4 regions of the Marinactinospora rubrisoli genome follow, and region 3 is predicted to be linked to each of the others. Evidence: riboswitches for the same ligand, from Rfam matches in the RefSeq annotation. Region 3 holds a riboswitch; each other region holds the start of a gene.
The links. Region 3 has a riboswitch for cobalamin ahead of metE (5-methyltetrahydropteroyltriglutamate--homocysteine S-methyltransferase). Riboswitches for the same ligand answer to the same signal wherever they lie in the genome.
Positions count from the first base shown of each region.

Region 1: linked by a shared signal. The riboswitch ahead of cobN (cobaltochelatase subunit CobN) and the one ahead of metE (5-methyltetrahydropteroyltriglutamate--homocysteine S-methyltransferase) in region 3 are both predicted to bind cobalamin.
Region 2: linked by a shared signal. The riboswitch ahead of ACFQRF_RS10575 (ribonucleoside-diphosphate reductase subunit alpha) and the one ahead of metE (5-methyltetrahydropteroyltriglutamate--homocysteine S-methyltransferase) in region 3 are both predicted to bind cobalamin.
Region 4: linked by a shared signal. The riboswitch ahead of ACFQRF_RS13770 (putative cobaltochelatase) and the one ahead of metE (5-methyltetrahydropteroyltriglutamate--homocysteine S-methyltransferase) in region 3 are both predicted to bind cobalamin.

Region 1 is NZ_JBHTBH010000006.1:111,568-115,331, forward strand. It holds gene cobN (cobaltochelatase subunit CobN) at 1-1,176, opposite strand, end outside; cobalamin riboswitch at 1,237-1,362, opposite strand; gene ACFQRF_RS13860 (hypothetical protein) at 1,465-1,899, shown strand; gene ACFQRF_RS13865 (aminotransferase class I/II-fold pyridoxal phosphate-dependent enzyme) at 1,970-3,274, shown strand; gene ACFQRF_RS13870 (hypothetical protein) at 3,403-3,764, shown strand, end outside.
Region 2 is NZ_JBHTBH010000004.1:316,871-320,634, forward strand. It holds gene ACFQRF_RS10565 (NYN domain-containing protein) at 1-499, shown strand, start outside; gene ACFQRF_RS10570 (hypothetical protein) at 535-1,089, shown strand; cobalamin riboswitch at 1,583-1,808, shown strand; gene ACFQRF_RS10575 (ribonucleoside-diphosphate reductase subunit alpha) at 1,949-3,764, shown strand, end outside.
Region 3 is NZ_JBHTBH010000013.1:37,148-40,911, forward strand. It holds gene ACFQRF_RS23130 (polysaccharide deacetylase family protein) at 1-600, opposite strand, end outside; cobalamin riboswitch at 1,046-1,278, shown strand; gene metE (5-methyltetrahydropteroyltriglutamate--homocysteine S-methyltransferase) at 1,477-3,764, shown strand, end outside.
Region 4 is NZ_JBHTBH010000006.1:87,061-90,824, reverse strand. It holds gene ACFQRF_RS13780 (hypothetical protein) at 1-573, shown strand, start outside; gene ACFQRF_RS13775 (hypothetical protein) at 673-1,140, opposite strand; cobalamin riboswitch at 1,363-1,490, shown strand; gene ACFQRF_RS13770 (putative cobaltochelatase) at 1,547-3,604, shown strand; gene cobO (cob(I)yrinic acid a,c-diamide adenosyltransferase) at 3,649-3,764, shown strand, end outside.

The DNA.
Region 1 (3,764 bases), on a different contig from region 3:
CCGGTCCTCCCCGGCCGCGGGCGGGCGCCAGAGGCGGTCGTCGCCGCCCAGGTCGTAGCCGCGCGCGGCGAGCCGCCGGAACAGCCGCACGGCCGAGGCCGGGGTGTCCAGCCCGACCGCGTTGCCGACCCGGGCGTGCTTGGTGGGGTAGGAGGAGAGCACCACGGCGAGCCGGCGCTCGCCCGGCGGGACGGCGCGCAGCCGGGCGTGCCGCACCGCGATGCCGGCCAGGCGGGCGCACCGTTCGGGGTCGGCGGCGTACACCGAGATGCCGGTGGCGGGGTCGGGTTCCTTGAAGGAGAACGGGACGGTGATGAGCCGGCCGTCGAACTCGGGGATGGCGACCTGCATTCCGGCGTCCATCGGGGTGAGCGCGGCGTCGGAGGCCAGCCAGGCCGCCCGGCCGGAGGTCAGGACGAGGCCCTGCAGGATGGGGACGTCCAGCGCGGCGAGCGCCCCGGCGTCCCAGGTGTCCTCGTCGCCGCCGCCGCTGGCGTCGGCGGCCACCGCACCGCCGGCGGCGAGCACCGTGGTGATGACGGCGTCGGCCCGGCCGAGCAGGTCGAACAGCCCCGGGTGGCTATCGCGGGACACCCCGCGCAGCGAGCCGGTGAAGATCGGCAGTGGGGCGCCGCCGGCCGACTCGATCGCGGCGCACAGCGTGTCGACGAAGGCGGTGTTGCCGGCCAGCTCGTGGGCGCGGTAGAAGACCACGGCGACGGTGGGCCGGCCGGGGTGCGCGGCCGGTGCACCGTGCACCCCGTACTCCGGCATGGGCCGCGGCGGCTCGAAGCCCTCGCCGGTGAGCAGCACCGTGTCGGAGAGGAACCGCGCGAGCTCACGCAGGTTCGCCACGCCGCCCTCGCGCAGGTAGCCGTGCGCGTCGGCGGCGACCCCGGACGGCACCGTGGACAGCCGCACGAGCTCGGCGTCCGGGGTCGTCTCGCCGCCCAGGGCGACGAGGGGAACGCCGCTGGCGCGGAGCGCGTCGAGGCCCTGCGGCCATGCCTCGCGACCGCCGAGGAGCCGGAGGACGGCGACGTCCACCCCCTCCAGCAGGGCGGGCAGGTCGGCCGGGCCGGTCCGGGCGGGGTTGGCGGTGCGGTATCCGGCGCGGGCCGCGTGGGCGGCGAGCAGCTCGGTGTCGGCGGTGGACAGCAGCAGGATCGTGGCCATGCCTGGTCCTCACTCCCTGTCGGGGTCCTCGCCCCGGGACGGAACGTGCGCGGCGCCGCGAAGTCTCCTGGCTCGGGTCTCGCCACCCGCCCCGGCCTTCCCACCGCTCGCGCGGCAGTGGCCCCTGGTGAGGCGGGCTCCTCCCTGACAGTTGCGGGACAGCCACGGATTCGCACCGTGTTCCTTCGGTCGCCGGGTCCCATCCTGGCAGAGCGGCCTCTCCGGACCGACCGCGGGCGGGCACGGACCACGTCGCCAGGCGGTCGCGTCCTCGCCGCGAGTGGCGGCGTGGGCCTGATCGTGTCGCTGGGTCCGGCGCCGGTGTCGGTGGTCCAGCCCGCGTTCGCGGGCGGCGTCGCGACCGGCCTGCTGGTGGCGGCCCTGCCGTCCGGCGAACCGATCACCCCGGGCGAGCGCCTGGCACTGGGCGCGATGCCGCTCGCGCTGCTGCTCCTCGCCCTGTCCAGCGGCGAAGCGAGCGGCGAACCCGGTCGCACCGCCGACCACACTCTGCTGCTCGCGGTCAGCCTGGGTTCGCTGCCCGCCGCCATCGCCGTCGCCCTGCTCGCGGGCGCCCGGCGCGCCTCCGCCACCCGCTGGGCGGGGCGGTGGGGATCGCACTGTTCCAGACCGCCACAGCTTTCCTCTTCGAGGAAATTAACTTCCGCATCGTGGTTAACAAGAGGGACGAAGATCGGTATAACGGGACAGGTCGCCACGTGATCAGGGCGCGGCGACGCGGCACGGTGCACGCCGTGCGCCACCGGCACCCACGCAGAGAGCAGGCGACACCATGGCGGATCCACTCGTCCCATGGGCGGCACCCCACATCCAGGCCCGGCTGGCCGAGATCGAGTCGGGTTTCACCGGCTTCTCGGTCGACGCCGTCGAGGCGATGGTGTGGGAGCGGCTGGCGGGGCACCGGCACGCCGTGGACGACACCGGGATCATGCTGTACGCGGGCACGAACGCCATGAGCCCGCGCGCCGCCGCGGTGCACAGCGCCGCGCTCGGTGGACGGCCGAGCATGGGCTGGCCGGGCGAGAAGCGGCAGACGGGGCTGGAGCACCTGGAGGTCATCGAGACCCTCGCCCAGCGCCTGACGGCCCAGGCGTTCCGGGCCCGTTACGCCGAGGTGCGCATCCAGAGCGCGACCTTCGCCAATCTGGCGGTCTACACGGCCTTCACCGAGCCCGGGGACACGATCGCCGCGCTGTCCCCCGCGGCGGCGGGTCACATGAGCCACCGGGCGCCCGGCGCGCCCGGCGTGCGCGGCCTCAACGTGGTCGATCTGCCCTACGCACCGGACGACTTCGACGTCGATGTCGCGGCGCTCCCGGCCTTCCTCGACCGGCACCGACCCCGGCTCGTCGTGGTCGGCGCGAGCGTGATGCTCTTCCCGCACCGGCTGTCCGACATCGCCGCCGCCGCGCACGACGCCGGGGCCCTCGTGCTGTACGACGGTTCGCACATGGCGGGACTGATCGCCGGTGGGCGGTTCCAGGACCCGCTGGCCGAGGGCGCCGACATCTTCGACGGCTCCACCTACAAGTCGTTCGGCGGGCCGCCCGGCGCCGTGATCTGCACCAACGATCCGGCGCTCGCCGAACGGGTCTCGGCGGCCGTGTATCCGACCCTCACCGCCAACTTCGACCCGTCCCGGCTGGCCCCTCTGGCGATCGCCGCCGCCGAGGCGCTGGAGAACGGGCGGTCCTACGCCGATCGCTGCCTGGCCAACGCCCGTGCGCTCGCGGCGGCGCTGCACGAGCAGGGTTTCCAGGTTCTGGCGGCGGACCGTGGCTTCACCCGGTCGCACCACATCGTGGTGGACGCCCGCCCGCTGGGCGGCGGGCGCGCGGCGGCACGGCGGCTCGCCGAGGCGGGCGTGTACCTGTCGGCCGCCGGCCTGGCGGGCGCCGCGACGGCCGAGCCTGACTCGGGCCTGCGGATCGGCACCCAAGAAGTGACGAGGCGCGGCCTGACCGAGGAGGATCTGCGGCAGGTCGCCGCCTGGATGGGTGATGTGCTGCTGCGCGGTGCCGACCCGCCGGCGATCCGCGCGGCGACGGCCCTGCTGCGCCGGCGCCGGGCCGGGTGACCGGCGGTTCCGCGCCACCGGGACGGCGTGTTCCGGGCCGTCGGGCCGTCTGGCCGGGCACGGCCTGACGGCATTCTGTTACCCGGAAGCGACTCTGCCGCCGGAAACCTTTGCGAGAATTCGTAGCCATGACCCATTACCCCGAGCCGCCCATGGGATCAGGCGATCCGCACCACCAGACCGGTGGCGACCCCTTCGCCTCCGGCCATCCCTCCGGCGGCCATCCCTCCGGCGGGCTGGTGCCCTACAACCAGACCCCGCAGACCGGCGGCTGGCAGGCGCCTCCCGGGTACCAGACCACCCCGCCCGGCGGCGATCCGACGCTGACCACCATCGGCGACATCACCGTGACGCAGACGCAGATCATCACGCCGGGCGGGACGTTCCCGCTCCGCGGCAGCACCTGGACGATCAACAACCTGGTGCAGAGCGAGCAGAAGATGCCGACCTGGGCGCTGCTGCTCGCCCTGCTCGGCTTCCTGTTCATCTG
Region 2 (3,764 bases), on a different contig from region 3:
GCCACCGGGTCCCGACCCCCGGTACGGGCCGAACACGGGTGAGAACCCGGGGTTTGGGGGTAACACCGGCCCAAACCCTACTTTTGGGGCCAGTACGGGAGCTGATGCCAGCTTCAGGAGCGCTGCCGAGACCCAGCCGGGTCTCGGGTCCGCTACTGGCCCCCGTCCCGACCACTCACCGGTCCAGCATGGGCCGTACACCAATCCGACGCCGCGGGTGGGCTACGTCCACCCCGGCTCCTCAACCGCGCGCACCGTCGAGGACGCCGTCGAAGTCGCCGCTCGCGAGGGCAGCGACTTCGCGGAGTCCATCGCGCGCGACGCGCCGGTGCTGTGGCTTGAGGCCGTACTCGCCCGCAAGCCACGCATGCCATCGGACCTGGAGGCCCGATTGCTCCAGGGGTCGGCGCTGCCCATCGACTTCCTGCTGCGCGACGAGGTTCGGCACGCGCTCCGGCAGGGATTCTGGGACGCTCTTGAGCGTTCCCGCGATCAGTAGGACGTGGCGTGCAGCGGCGACGAGGGAGGGTGGCAGTGACCCGCGTGACAACGTCAGACCTTGACCGGTTGGAGTTCCGAGCCGTGCAGTCCGGCGACCACGCCGCCGTCGCGCGCCAGCTGACCGACCTCGCCAACCGGGTCGACGCCGACAGCGAGATCTCCCGCGCCGAACTGTTCGTCCGCGCCGGGGAACAGTGGGAGATGGCGCAGGAGTTCGAACGCGCCTCCGCCCTCTACCAGCGCGCCATCGACGACGGAGGCGTCACCATCATCGACGCCCGCGCCCTGCAGGCCGGCGCGCTGCTCGAACTCGACCGCATCGACGAGGGGTACGCCCAACTCGACCGGCTGCGCGCAGAGGGCCCGCGCAACCTGCCCACGTTCATCCACATCGCCGAGACCCTCCAGGCCCACGACGACCTCAAGGGTGCGCACGTGTGGGCCACCCTGGGTGTGGAGCGGTTCCGGCACCAGGACGTCTCACCGTACATGCACGATCTGCTTCTGGAACTGCTGCGCATCCGGTTCCGGATCCGGATGGATCTCGGCCTCGGCGAGGACGAACTCGACAAGCTGCTGGACGAGTAGCCCTTCCGGACAGCGCCGCCCGCCCGTTCCGTGGCGCGGTGTCGGCGGGTGCTGCGGAGACGGCGTGCAGCGCACATCTCGCCGAGACGGCCGACGCCCTGCCCGGCGCCGGGGCGCCGCGCCGTCGTCGCCCCGGACGGCGGCGTCGGCCGCCGCCGTGCGCGCCTGAGCACGGAACCACTCCGCCCCTGCTCGGCGGTGAGGTCGGCCCACAGGCGGGGGAGTTCGCCGGAGAATCCGCGCGTGTCCAGCTCGCCGACCGCGAATCGGTGTTCCAGCTCGGTCGGCTCCGCGACCGTCCCGCGGACGCGGGCCACCTCCAGGCTCGCCGTACCGCCGTTGAGCAGGGTGCCGTCCATGTCGAACACGTGCGGTCGGGTCATCGCGGTCGGTATGCCAGCCGGGACAGGGTTCGGGCGCAACGGGTTTTGGAAGCGTGGTATGAGGCGACACACGCTATCTTGCGGTGGTCGCGCGCCCCGGACACTAGATGTAGTATCGCTCCGCTGGTGGTTCACCGCCGGGGGTGACGCCCCACGGTGAGGCAAGAGGGAACCCGGTGCGAGTCCGGGACTGCCCCGCAGCGGTGAGTGGGAACGAACACCGTCACCACGCACTGGGCGTCGCGCCATGGCGCCTGGGAAGCGACGGTCAGTAGGCGCGGCCACCCCGGCCCGGAGCCCACGAGTCCGAAGACCTGCCACCGGTGGCGCGTGCTGCGCGCAGAACGGGGCTTCGAGGGTGGGCCGCCGCGATACCAGGAGATCGTTGCAGCGTGGGCGGTCGTGCCCACGTCTCCTGCGTGTGCGCTCCCCCCGGCACCCCCACCGGCTTTCGCTATCTGGTTGGAGACACCACCATGACCCTCGACACCGACGTCACACCGGACCGCGCCGCGGCGGCACCCCCCGCCGACCCCATGGAACGCGTGCGGTTGGTGGTCGGTGAGGCGTGTGCGGGCCTGAACGGCGCCTCGGCGGAGACCGTGCTCGCCGAGGCCAAGCGCACGCTGTACCCGGGGATCGGGGCGGCCGAACTGGAGCTCGCGCTGATCATGGCGGCGCGCACCTTCGTCGAGGCCGACCCGGACTACTCCTACGTGAGCGCCCGCCTGCTGCTGGACAAGCTGCGCCGTGAGGCGCTCACCTTCCTCGCCGGTTCCTTTGACGAGGCCGGCCAGGCCGAGATGGCCGAGCGCTACCCCGGCTACTTCGCCGACTACGTCGCCCGCGGCGTCCAGCTGGAGCAGCTCGACCCCGAGCTGGCGACCTTCGACCTCGCCCGCCTCGGCGCCGCGCTGCGGCCGGAGCGCGACCTGGACTTCACCTTCCTGGGCATGCAGACCCTGTACGACCGCTACTTCCTGCACAGCCACGGGGTACGGTACGAGCTGCCGCAGGCGTTCTTCATGCGGGTCGCCATGGGCCTGGCGCTCCGCGAGGACGACCGGAACGTCCGCGCCATCGAGTTCTACGAGCTGCTGTCCTCGTTCGACTTCATGTGCTCCACCCCGACCCTGTTCAACTCCGGCACCCGCCGCGCCCAGCTGTCGTCGTGCTTCCTCACCACGGTCGGCGACGACCTGCACGCGATCTTCCACGGCATCAGCAACAACGCGCTGCTGTCGAAGTACTCCGGCGGCCTCGGCAACGACTGGACCCCGGTCCGGGGCATGGGCGCCCACATCAAGGGCACCAACGGGCAGAGCCAGGGAGTCGTGCCGTTCCTGAAGATCGCCAACGACACCGCAGTGGCGGTCAATCAGGGAGGAAAGCGCAAGGGCGCCGTCTGCGCGTACCTGGAGACCTGGCACATCGACATCGAGGAGTTCCTCGACCTGCGCAAGAACACCGGGGACGAGCGGCGGCGCACCCACGACATGAACACCGCGAACTGGGTGCCGGACCTGTTCCTGCAGCGGGTCGAGAGCGACGCCCAGTGGACGCTGTTCTCGCCGGACGAGGTCCCCGACCTGCACGACCTGTACGGGGCGGAGTTCGCGCGGCGCTACGCCGCCTACGAGCGGGCGGCCGACGCCGGTGAGATCAAGGTGTGGCGGCGGGTGCGCGCGGTCGACCTGTGGCGGCGGATGCTCACCATGCTGTTCGAGACCGGGCACCCGTGGATCACGTTCAAGGACCCGTGCAACCTGCGCTCGCCCCAGCAGCACACCGGCGTGGTGCACTCCTCGAACCTGTGCACGGAGATCACGCTGAACACCAGCGCCGAAGAGGTCGCGGTGTGCAACCTCGGCTCGGTCAACCTGGCGCAGCACGTCACCGAGGACGGGATCGACACCGAGCGGCTGCGGCGCACGGTGCGCACCGCCGTGCGGATGCTGGACAACGTCATCGACGTGAACTTCTACACGATCCCGGAGGCCGAGCGCGCGAACCTGCGGCACCGCCCGGTGGGGCTGGGGCTCATGGGCTTCCAGGACGCGCTGTTCCGGCTCCGGCTGCCGTTCGGATCCGAAGCGGCCGTGGACTTCGCCGACGAGAGCATGGAGCTGATCAGCTACCACGCGATCGCCGCTTCGGTGGAGCTGGCGGCCGAGCGCGGGCGCTACGCCAGCTTCGAGGGGTCGCTGTGGAGCCAGGGCGTGCTGCCCATCGACTCGCTGCGGCTGCTCGCGGAGGCGCGCGGCGGTGACCTGGACGTCGACACCACCACCC
Region 3 (3,764 bases):
GACATCGTCGTCGCCCTTCAGGGCCTCTCGAACGGTGGTGTTCAGCTCCGCCAGCTCGGCCTGCCCGGCCAGGAGCTCGGTGGAGAAGGCGGTGCGCCCGCTCAGCGCGTCGTACCAGTACGTGGCATAACCGGCACGCGGTCCCTCGGAGTCCTTCTCCTCCTGGGTGAACCGGACGCCGACCACGTCGTCCGCCGCGGCGGTGAGCGCTCCGCTGATCGAGATGCCCTTCGCGCCCGGGTTGGCGGCGGCGAAGTCTTCGACCTCCTGCTCGGCGATCTCGGCGAGCCGTTCGGTGAACGGGTCGGCGTTGGGAACCGTGGGATAACTCACCTCGACGCGGACGGGGTCGTTCTCCGTCGTTCGTTGCTCGCCGAGGTCCTGCACCAGCGCCGGGTCGACCACGGTCAGCTGGTCCGGTTCGCCCTCGGGTCTGGGCCGTGGGTCCTCCTGCTCGCTTCCGGCGTGCTCGGCCCGGTCGCCCCCCGCCGCGCACCCGGCGGCCAGCAGGACGACCGCGGCCACCGCGGCCAGGAGTCTTCCGGCGAGCGGAAGACCCGGCGCGGCGAAGCCGGAGGCGTCGGGTCTGCGGGATGCCATGTCGATCTCACCAGGGTCTCTCAAGGGACAGGACGTCTTTCGCACTCGTGGGTGTCCGTGCTCGATTGCGGCTGTTTGACATGAAAGGTGGCGCGTTCGGGTCGGATGTACCGGCAAACGAGACGCAATCGTCACAACCACCCTTGAACGAGATTAGGTTGCAAACAGTCACGAGTTAACTCCATAGCGTAATAACGGCCTCAAGAAACGTCACACAGGTGACAATCCGTCAAAGCACTACCACTCCCCATAAAACGGACTTATGGCGGCATGCGGATGTGCCGGGCGTTCGGTGAACACCGGGTCCGCAGGGGGTTCTCCACCCGTCTCCGCAGGACACGGCCGCGAACGGCGGACGCCGGAACCGCGCCGCCGAGCCCCCGATTCCCCCGAATCCGCACGCGGCTTCGACCGGCACTTCAGGACGTCCGCGACAGGCCGGTCCTATACTCCCACTCGCGGTTGGTTCATGTGTCGCGAGATGCGGCATGTGTCGTAAGAGGGAACCCGGTGCGAATCCGGGACTGCCCCGCAGCGGTGAGTGGGAACGAGAGCCGTCACCCAGCACTGGGCGCCCACCAGGGCGCCCGGGAAGCGACGGCCGGTAGGAGACGGGACGGCGAGCGCCGCCCCGCCGCGCCCACGAGTCCGAAGACCTGCCACCGCCCGCGGACGCGTCCGGCGCCCGCGGTGGTCCGCGGCCCCGAGGGAGGGCACGGGCGACGGCGGGCGCCGCGCGACGGCAGGCCACGCCGTCCTCGGCAACCCTCGTGCCCGGACTCCGGCTTGTTCGACGAGGGAGAGAGAAGCTGTGCCGACCATGATCCGCTCCACGGCCGCTCGGGCCGACCACGGCACCCGGGGCGGTGGCGCCCGGTGACCACCGTTTCCACGGCCGTCCACGGCTACCCGCGCATCGGCCCCGACCGCGAGCTCAAGCGCGCCTGCGAGGACTACTGGGCGGGACGCGCCGACGCCGACCGGCTCGACGCCGTCGGCGCCCGTCTCCGGCGTTCCGTGTGGGAGACGCTGCGCGACGCCGGCGTCGACCACATCCCCTCCAACACGTTCTCCTACTACGACCACGTCCTGGACACCGCGGTGCTCTTCGGCGCCGTGCCGCCGAGGTTCGCCGCGCCGGCCGACGGCGGCGACGGGCGGACCGGCCGGGAGGCGGAACTCCGGCACTACTTCGCCATGGCGCGCGGTGTGCCCGACGCGCCGCCGCTGGAGATGACCAAGTGGTTCGACACCAACTACCACTACCTGGTCCCCGAACTCGGCCCCGATACCCGGCTCCACCTGGCCGGCGGCAAACCGCTCTCGGAGTACACCCAGGCCCGGGGGCTCGGCATCGAGACGCGGCCGGTCCTGCTCGGCCCGCTCACCTTCCTGCTGCTCGCCAAAGCGGCCGACGGCGCCCCCGAGGGCTGGCGTCCCCTGGACCTGCTCGACGACCTCCTCGCGGGCTACGCCGAACTCCTGGGCGCGCTCTCCCGCGCCGGCGCCCGGTGGGTCCAGCTGGACGAACCCATCCTCGCCACCGACGCGGGCCGGGCCGAGCCCGAGGCGCTGCGGCGGATCGTGACGCGACTCGGCGACCTCACCGAGCGCCCGCGGCTGCTCGTCTCGACCTACTTCGGTTCCGTCGGGCGCCAGGCGCTGGACATCCTGCGCGGCAGCCGCATCGACGGCGTCGGCCTGGACCTGGTCAGCGGCCCGGAGTCGGTCACCGAACTCGCGGCCGTGTCCGGGCTGCCCGGCAAGACGCTGGCCGCGGGCGTGGTCGACGGCCGGAACGTGTGGCGGACCGACATCCCGGCCGCGCTGTCCACGCTCGGCTCGCTGCTCGGCCTGGCCGACGAACTCGTCGTCAGCACCTCCTGCTCGCTACTGCACGTCCCGATCGACCTGGCCGCCGAGACCGGCCTCGACCCGCTGCTGCGCGACCGGCTCGCGTTCGCCCGGCAGAAGGTCGACGAGGTCGTGCTGCTCGGGCGGGCGCTCTCCGGCGGCCACGACGCGGTCGCCGGGGAACTGGCGCGCGCCCGCGCCGCCACCGCCGAACGCACCCCGGCCGCCTTCCGCGACCAGCGGGTCCGCGCCCGGCTGGACGCGCTCGGCCCCGAGCCGGCCCGGCGGCGGATCGCCGCCCCGGACACCGGCGCCCTGCCGCCGCTGCCCACCACCACGATCGGCTCGTTCCCGCAGACCGACGACGTGCGCCGCGCCCGCGCCGACCTGCGGGCCGGGCGCATAGACCAGGCCGAGTACGAGCGGCGGATGCGCGCCGAGATCGACCGGGTCATCGCGCTGCAGGAGGACATCGGCCTCGACGTCCTCGTGCACGGCGAACCCGAGCGCAACGACATGGTGCAGTACTTCGCCGAACAGCTCGACGGCTACGCCGTGACCCGCGCCGGCTGGGTGCAGTCCTACGGGTCCCGCTGCGTCCGGCCGCCGATCCTGTACGGCGACGTGCACCGCCCCGCGCCCATGACCGTGGACTGGATCACCTACGCCCAGTCCCGCACCGGCAAGCCGGTCAAGGGCATGCTCACCGGCCCCGTCACCATGCTCGCCTGGTCGTTCGTCCGCGACGACCAGCCGCTCGCCGAGACCGCCCGCCAGGTGGCGCTGGCCCTGCGGGACGAGATCGCCGACCTGGAACGGGCCGGCATCCGGCACGTCCAGGTCGACGAGGCGGCGCTGCGCGAGCTGCTGCCGCTGCGGGCGGAGCGGCGCGCCGAGTACCTGGCGTGGGCGGTCGGCGCGTTCCGGCTGGCCACGTCCGGGGCGGCACCGAGTACCCGGATCCACTCGCACATGTGCTACTCGGAGTTCGGCGACATCGTCGGCGCGATCGAGGCGCTGGACGCCGACGTCACCAGCGTCGAGGCGGCGCGCTCGCGGATGGAACTGGTCGACGACCTCGCCGCCGCCGGCTACGCGCGCGGCATCGGGCCGGGCGTGTACGACATCCACGCGCCCCGGGTGCCGTCGGTGGCCGAGATCGAATCCGGCCTGCGCGCCGCATTGCGGGCCGTGCCTCCCGAGCGGCTGTGGGTCAACCCCGACTGCGGCCTGAAGACCCGAGGGTACGCCGAAGTGGAGCCGGCGCTGCGCAACATGGTCGAGGCCGCCCGGCGGATCAGGGCCGAGCT
Region 4 (3,764 bases), on a different contig from region 3:
GAGACCGAGGCCGCTCCGGCCGTGCAGTCGGACACCACTGCGGACCGGGAGTCCGGTCCAGGTCTGGGGCTCGACCTCGACCTGAACCTCCCGCCGCTGTTCCCGGAGGACCCCACGCCTCCGGACGACCCCGACCCGACCCCTCCGGACCCGGACCCCACACCTCCGGACCCGGACCCGACTCCGCCCGACCCCGATCCGACGCCCCCGGACCCGGACCCGACACCTCCGGACCCGGACCCCACGCCGCCGGATCCCGACCCCACCCCGCCCGACCCGGACCCGACTCCGCCCGACCCGGACCCGGAGCCGACCCCGCCGGACCCCGACCCGGAGCCGACGCCTCCGGGCGAGGACCCCGATGACGGTCAGGGCCCGGGCAACCAGCCGCCGTCCCAGAGCGGTGCGCAGCCCGTCGCCAGCAGCGCGACCCAGGCCGAGGACGAGCCTGCGGAGACGCTGCCGGTGACCGGAACGGACGTGTCCGGCCTGCTGTACGGCGGCCTGCTGGCCGCCGGTCTCGGCGCGGTGACCGTGTACGCGGCTCGCCGTCGTCCGGCTCAGGAGAGCTGACACCCGGGGTGACCCCGACCCGGGCGGCCGCCGCGAGGTGGCCGCCCGGGTTCTGTGCGTTCAGGGGTCGGTGTGCGGATTCCGGGCCGGGACCGCTCGTCACGACCCCGGCGGTCCCCCGCCGTACTTCCAGCCGTCTTCGGCCAGCCGCACCACGGCCGGGTGCCGACGCGCGTGGCGCTCCGGCCGTGGCGCCAGTCGGTGCCAGCCGAACCAGTGCTGCCGGACGCCCAGCCACAGCACCAGCCAGCTCAGCGTCCAGATCCACGGGAAGATGATCTGCCACTGGTCGGCCCAGGGTTCTCCGCTCAGATTCGAGCCCAGCATCAGCACGGTGGGCAGTCCGGTCACCAGCGCCGATCCGGCGAATATCCAGCGGGTCCACTTTTCGATCACGTGGCCGCTCATGCACCGCTCACACCGCGGAACGTAGGCCGTGGTGGTCGCCCACCGGGTGTGCAGCGCGATGACCAGAGGGGTGTATCGCACATCGCGGTGCATACCAAAATGCAGGTATTCGCCGTTGCGAGTCGGGGTGGCGCAGAACCAGCACTCGTTGGCGCTCATGGGGGCAGCGTAACGATCAATCAGCGACCAATCGGATTGATCAGAATGTTTCCGGTGAATTCCACAAATGGAAAAGCGGCCCGCGCCCGCTGCTCCGGCACCGGCCGGAAATGGTGCGGTCACGGCGGCCGCACCGCCGCCTGATCCCGCCCCGGACCGGTGTGCGATGCTGAGGGCGGTGCCGGCCCGGTGGCGCGCGGCCCCCGCCGTTCGCCGCCGACGCAGGAACCCGGTGTGAATCCGGGGCGGTCCCGCCACTGTCACCAGGGAGCGAACCCGCAACGACGCCACCGCCGGCCCCGGCCGGCGGGAAGGCGCGGGGGAGCGGCGATCTGGGAGCCAGGACACTGCGCGGCGCCATGGCCAACCCCTGTGGGCGTGGACTCCCGAGGAAGGACGGACCCGCGTGAGCGCTTCCGCTCGCTATCCCTTCAGCGCGGTCGTCGGCATGGACGACCTCAAACTCGCTCTCCTGGTCAACGCGGTCGCGCCATCGGTCGGCGGCGTGCTGGTGCGCGGCGAGAAGGGCACCGCGAAATCCACCATCGTGCGCGCCCTGGCGGCGCTGCTGCCCGGCATCGACGTGGTGACCGGCTGCCGTTTCGCCTGCGACCCCGGCGCTCCGGATCCCGACTGCCCCGATGGCCCGCACACCCCCGACGCGGCCACGCGCACCCGCCCGGCGCGGCTGGTCGAACTGCCCGTCGGCGCGAGCGAGGACCGGCTGCTCGGCTCGCTGGACATCGAGCGGGCCCTCACCGAGGGCGTGAAGGCGTTCGAGCCCGGGCTCCTGGCCGCCGCGCACCGCGGTGTGCTCTACGTCGACGAGGTCAACCTGCTGCACGACCACCTCGTGGACCTGCTGCTGGACGCCGCCGCCATGGGGACGTCGCACGTCGAACGCGAGGGCGTCTCGGTCCGGCACGCGGCGCGGTTCCTGCTCGTCGGCACGATGAACCCCGAGGAGGGCGAGCTGCGGCCGCAGCTGCTCGACCGGTTCGGGCTGACCGTCGAGGTGGCCGCCACCCGGGACCCGGCCGAACGCGCCGAGGTCGTGCGCCGCCGCCTCGCCTATGAGGACGCGCCCGAGCGGTTCGCCGCCGGCTACGGCGACGCCGAGGCCGCCCTCGCCGCCCGGATCCGCGCCGCGCGGGGCCGCCTGGCCGAGGTGGAGCTGTCCGACGCCGCCCTCCGCCAGGTGACCGCCGTCTGCGCCGCCTTCGAGGTGGACGGCCTGCGCGCCGACCTGGTCACCGCCCGCACGGCCATGGCGCTCGCCGCCTGGCGGGACCGGGTGGAGGTGACCGCCGAGGACGTGCGCGACGCGGCCCGGCTCGCCCTGCCGCACCGGCGGCGACGCGACCCCTTCGACGCCCCGGATCTGGACGAGGACCGGCTGCGGGAGGCGCTGGACCAGGCGGGTGATGCGGACCCAAAAGACCCTGACGGCGGTCCGGACGCCCAGGGAGAGGGCGACGGGCCCGGCCGCCCGGACGGGGAGAGCAAGGGGCCCGGCGATCCGCCGGACACCGGGCCACCGGAGGACAGCGGCACGGCTCCGTCAGAGGCGAGCCGAGGTGAGGTGGACGGCGGGGACCAGCAGGCCGGGGAGGGACGGCCCGGTGAGGGGCCGGCGCCCGAGGGCGGTGTCGCCGACCCGGGCGAGACCTACCGGCCCCGGCTGCTCCGGGTCCCCGGGCTCGGCGCCGGCACGCCCGGCCGCCGGTCCCGGGCGGAGACACCGTTCGGCCGGACCTCCGCCGCCCGCCCGCCGAGCGGCCACCGGATCGGCTCCGTGCACCTGGCGGCCACACTGCGCGCCGCCGCCCCGCACCAGCGCGCCCGCGGGCGGACCGGCCGCGGGCTACTGCTGTCCCCGGCCGACCTGCGGGAGTCGGTGCGGGAGGGACGTGAGGGCAACCTCGTGCTGTTCTGCGTGGACGCCAGCGGCTCCATGGCGGCGCGGCAGCGGATGCGGGCCGTCAAGGGGGCGGTGCTCAGCCTGCTGCTCGACGCCTACCAGCGGCGGGACAAGGTCGGCCTGGTCACCTTCCGGGGCCGGGACGCCGAACTGGCGCTGCCCCCCACGTCCTCGGTCGAGGCCGGCGCGCGCCGGCTGCGCGAACTGCGAACCGGCGGCCGGACCCCACTGGCGGCCGGCCTGCTGCGCTGCGCCGACGTACTGCGCGTCGAGCGCACCCGTGACCCGCGACGGCGGCCGCTGCTCGTGGTGGTGACCGACGGCAGGGCGACGCACGGCGGCCTGGACGCCGCACTGCGCGCCGGTGCCTGGATCGGCGGCCAGGGGATCGAGAGCGTGGTCGTGGACTGCGAGTCCGGCCCCGTCCGGCTCGGTCTCGCCGCACAGCTCGCCGCGGCCCTGCGCGGGGAGACGGTCCGCCTGGCCGACCTGCGGGCGGAGGCACTGACCGGCCTGGTCCGGCACACCCGCCGCGCCGCCTGACCCCCGCCCGTCCCACCTCACCCGACGACGAGGAGACTACACCCATGCCGAAGGGGCGACCCGCCTACGTGCCCGACGACGGCCTCACCACCCGCCAGCGCCGCAACCGGCCGCTGCTCATCGTGCACACCGGGGAGGGAAAGGGAAAGTCCACGGCCGC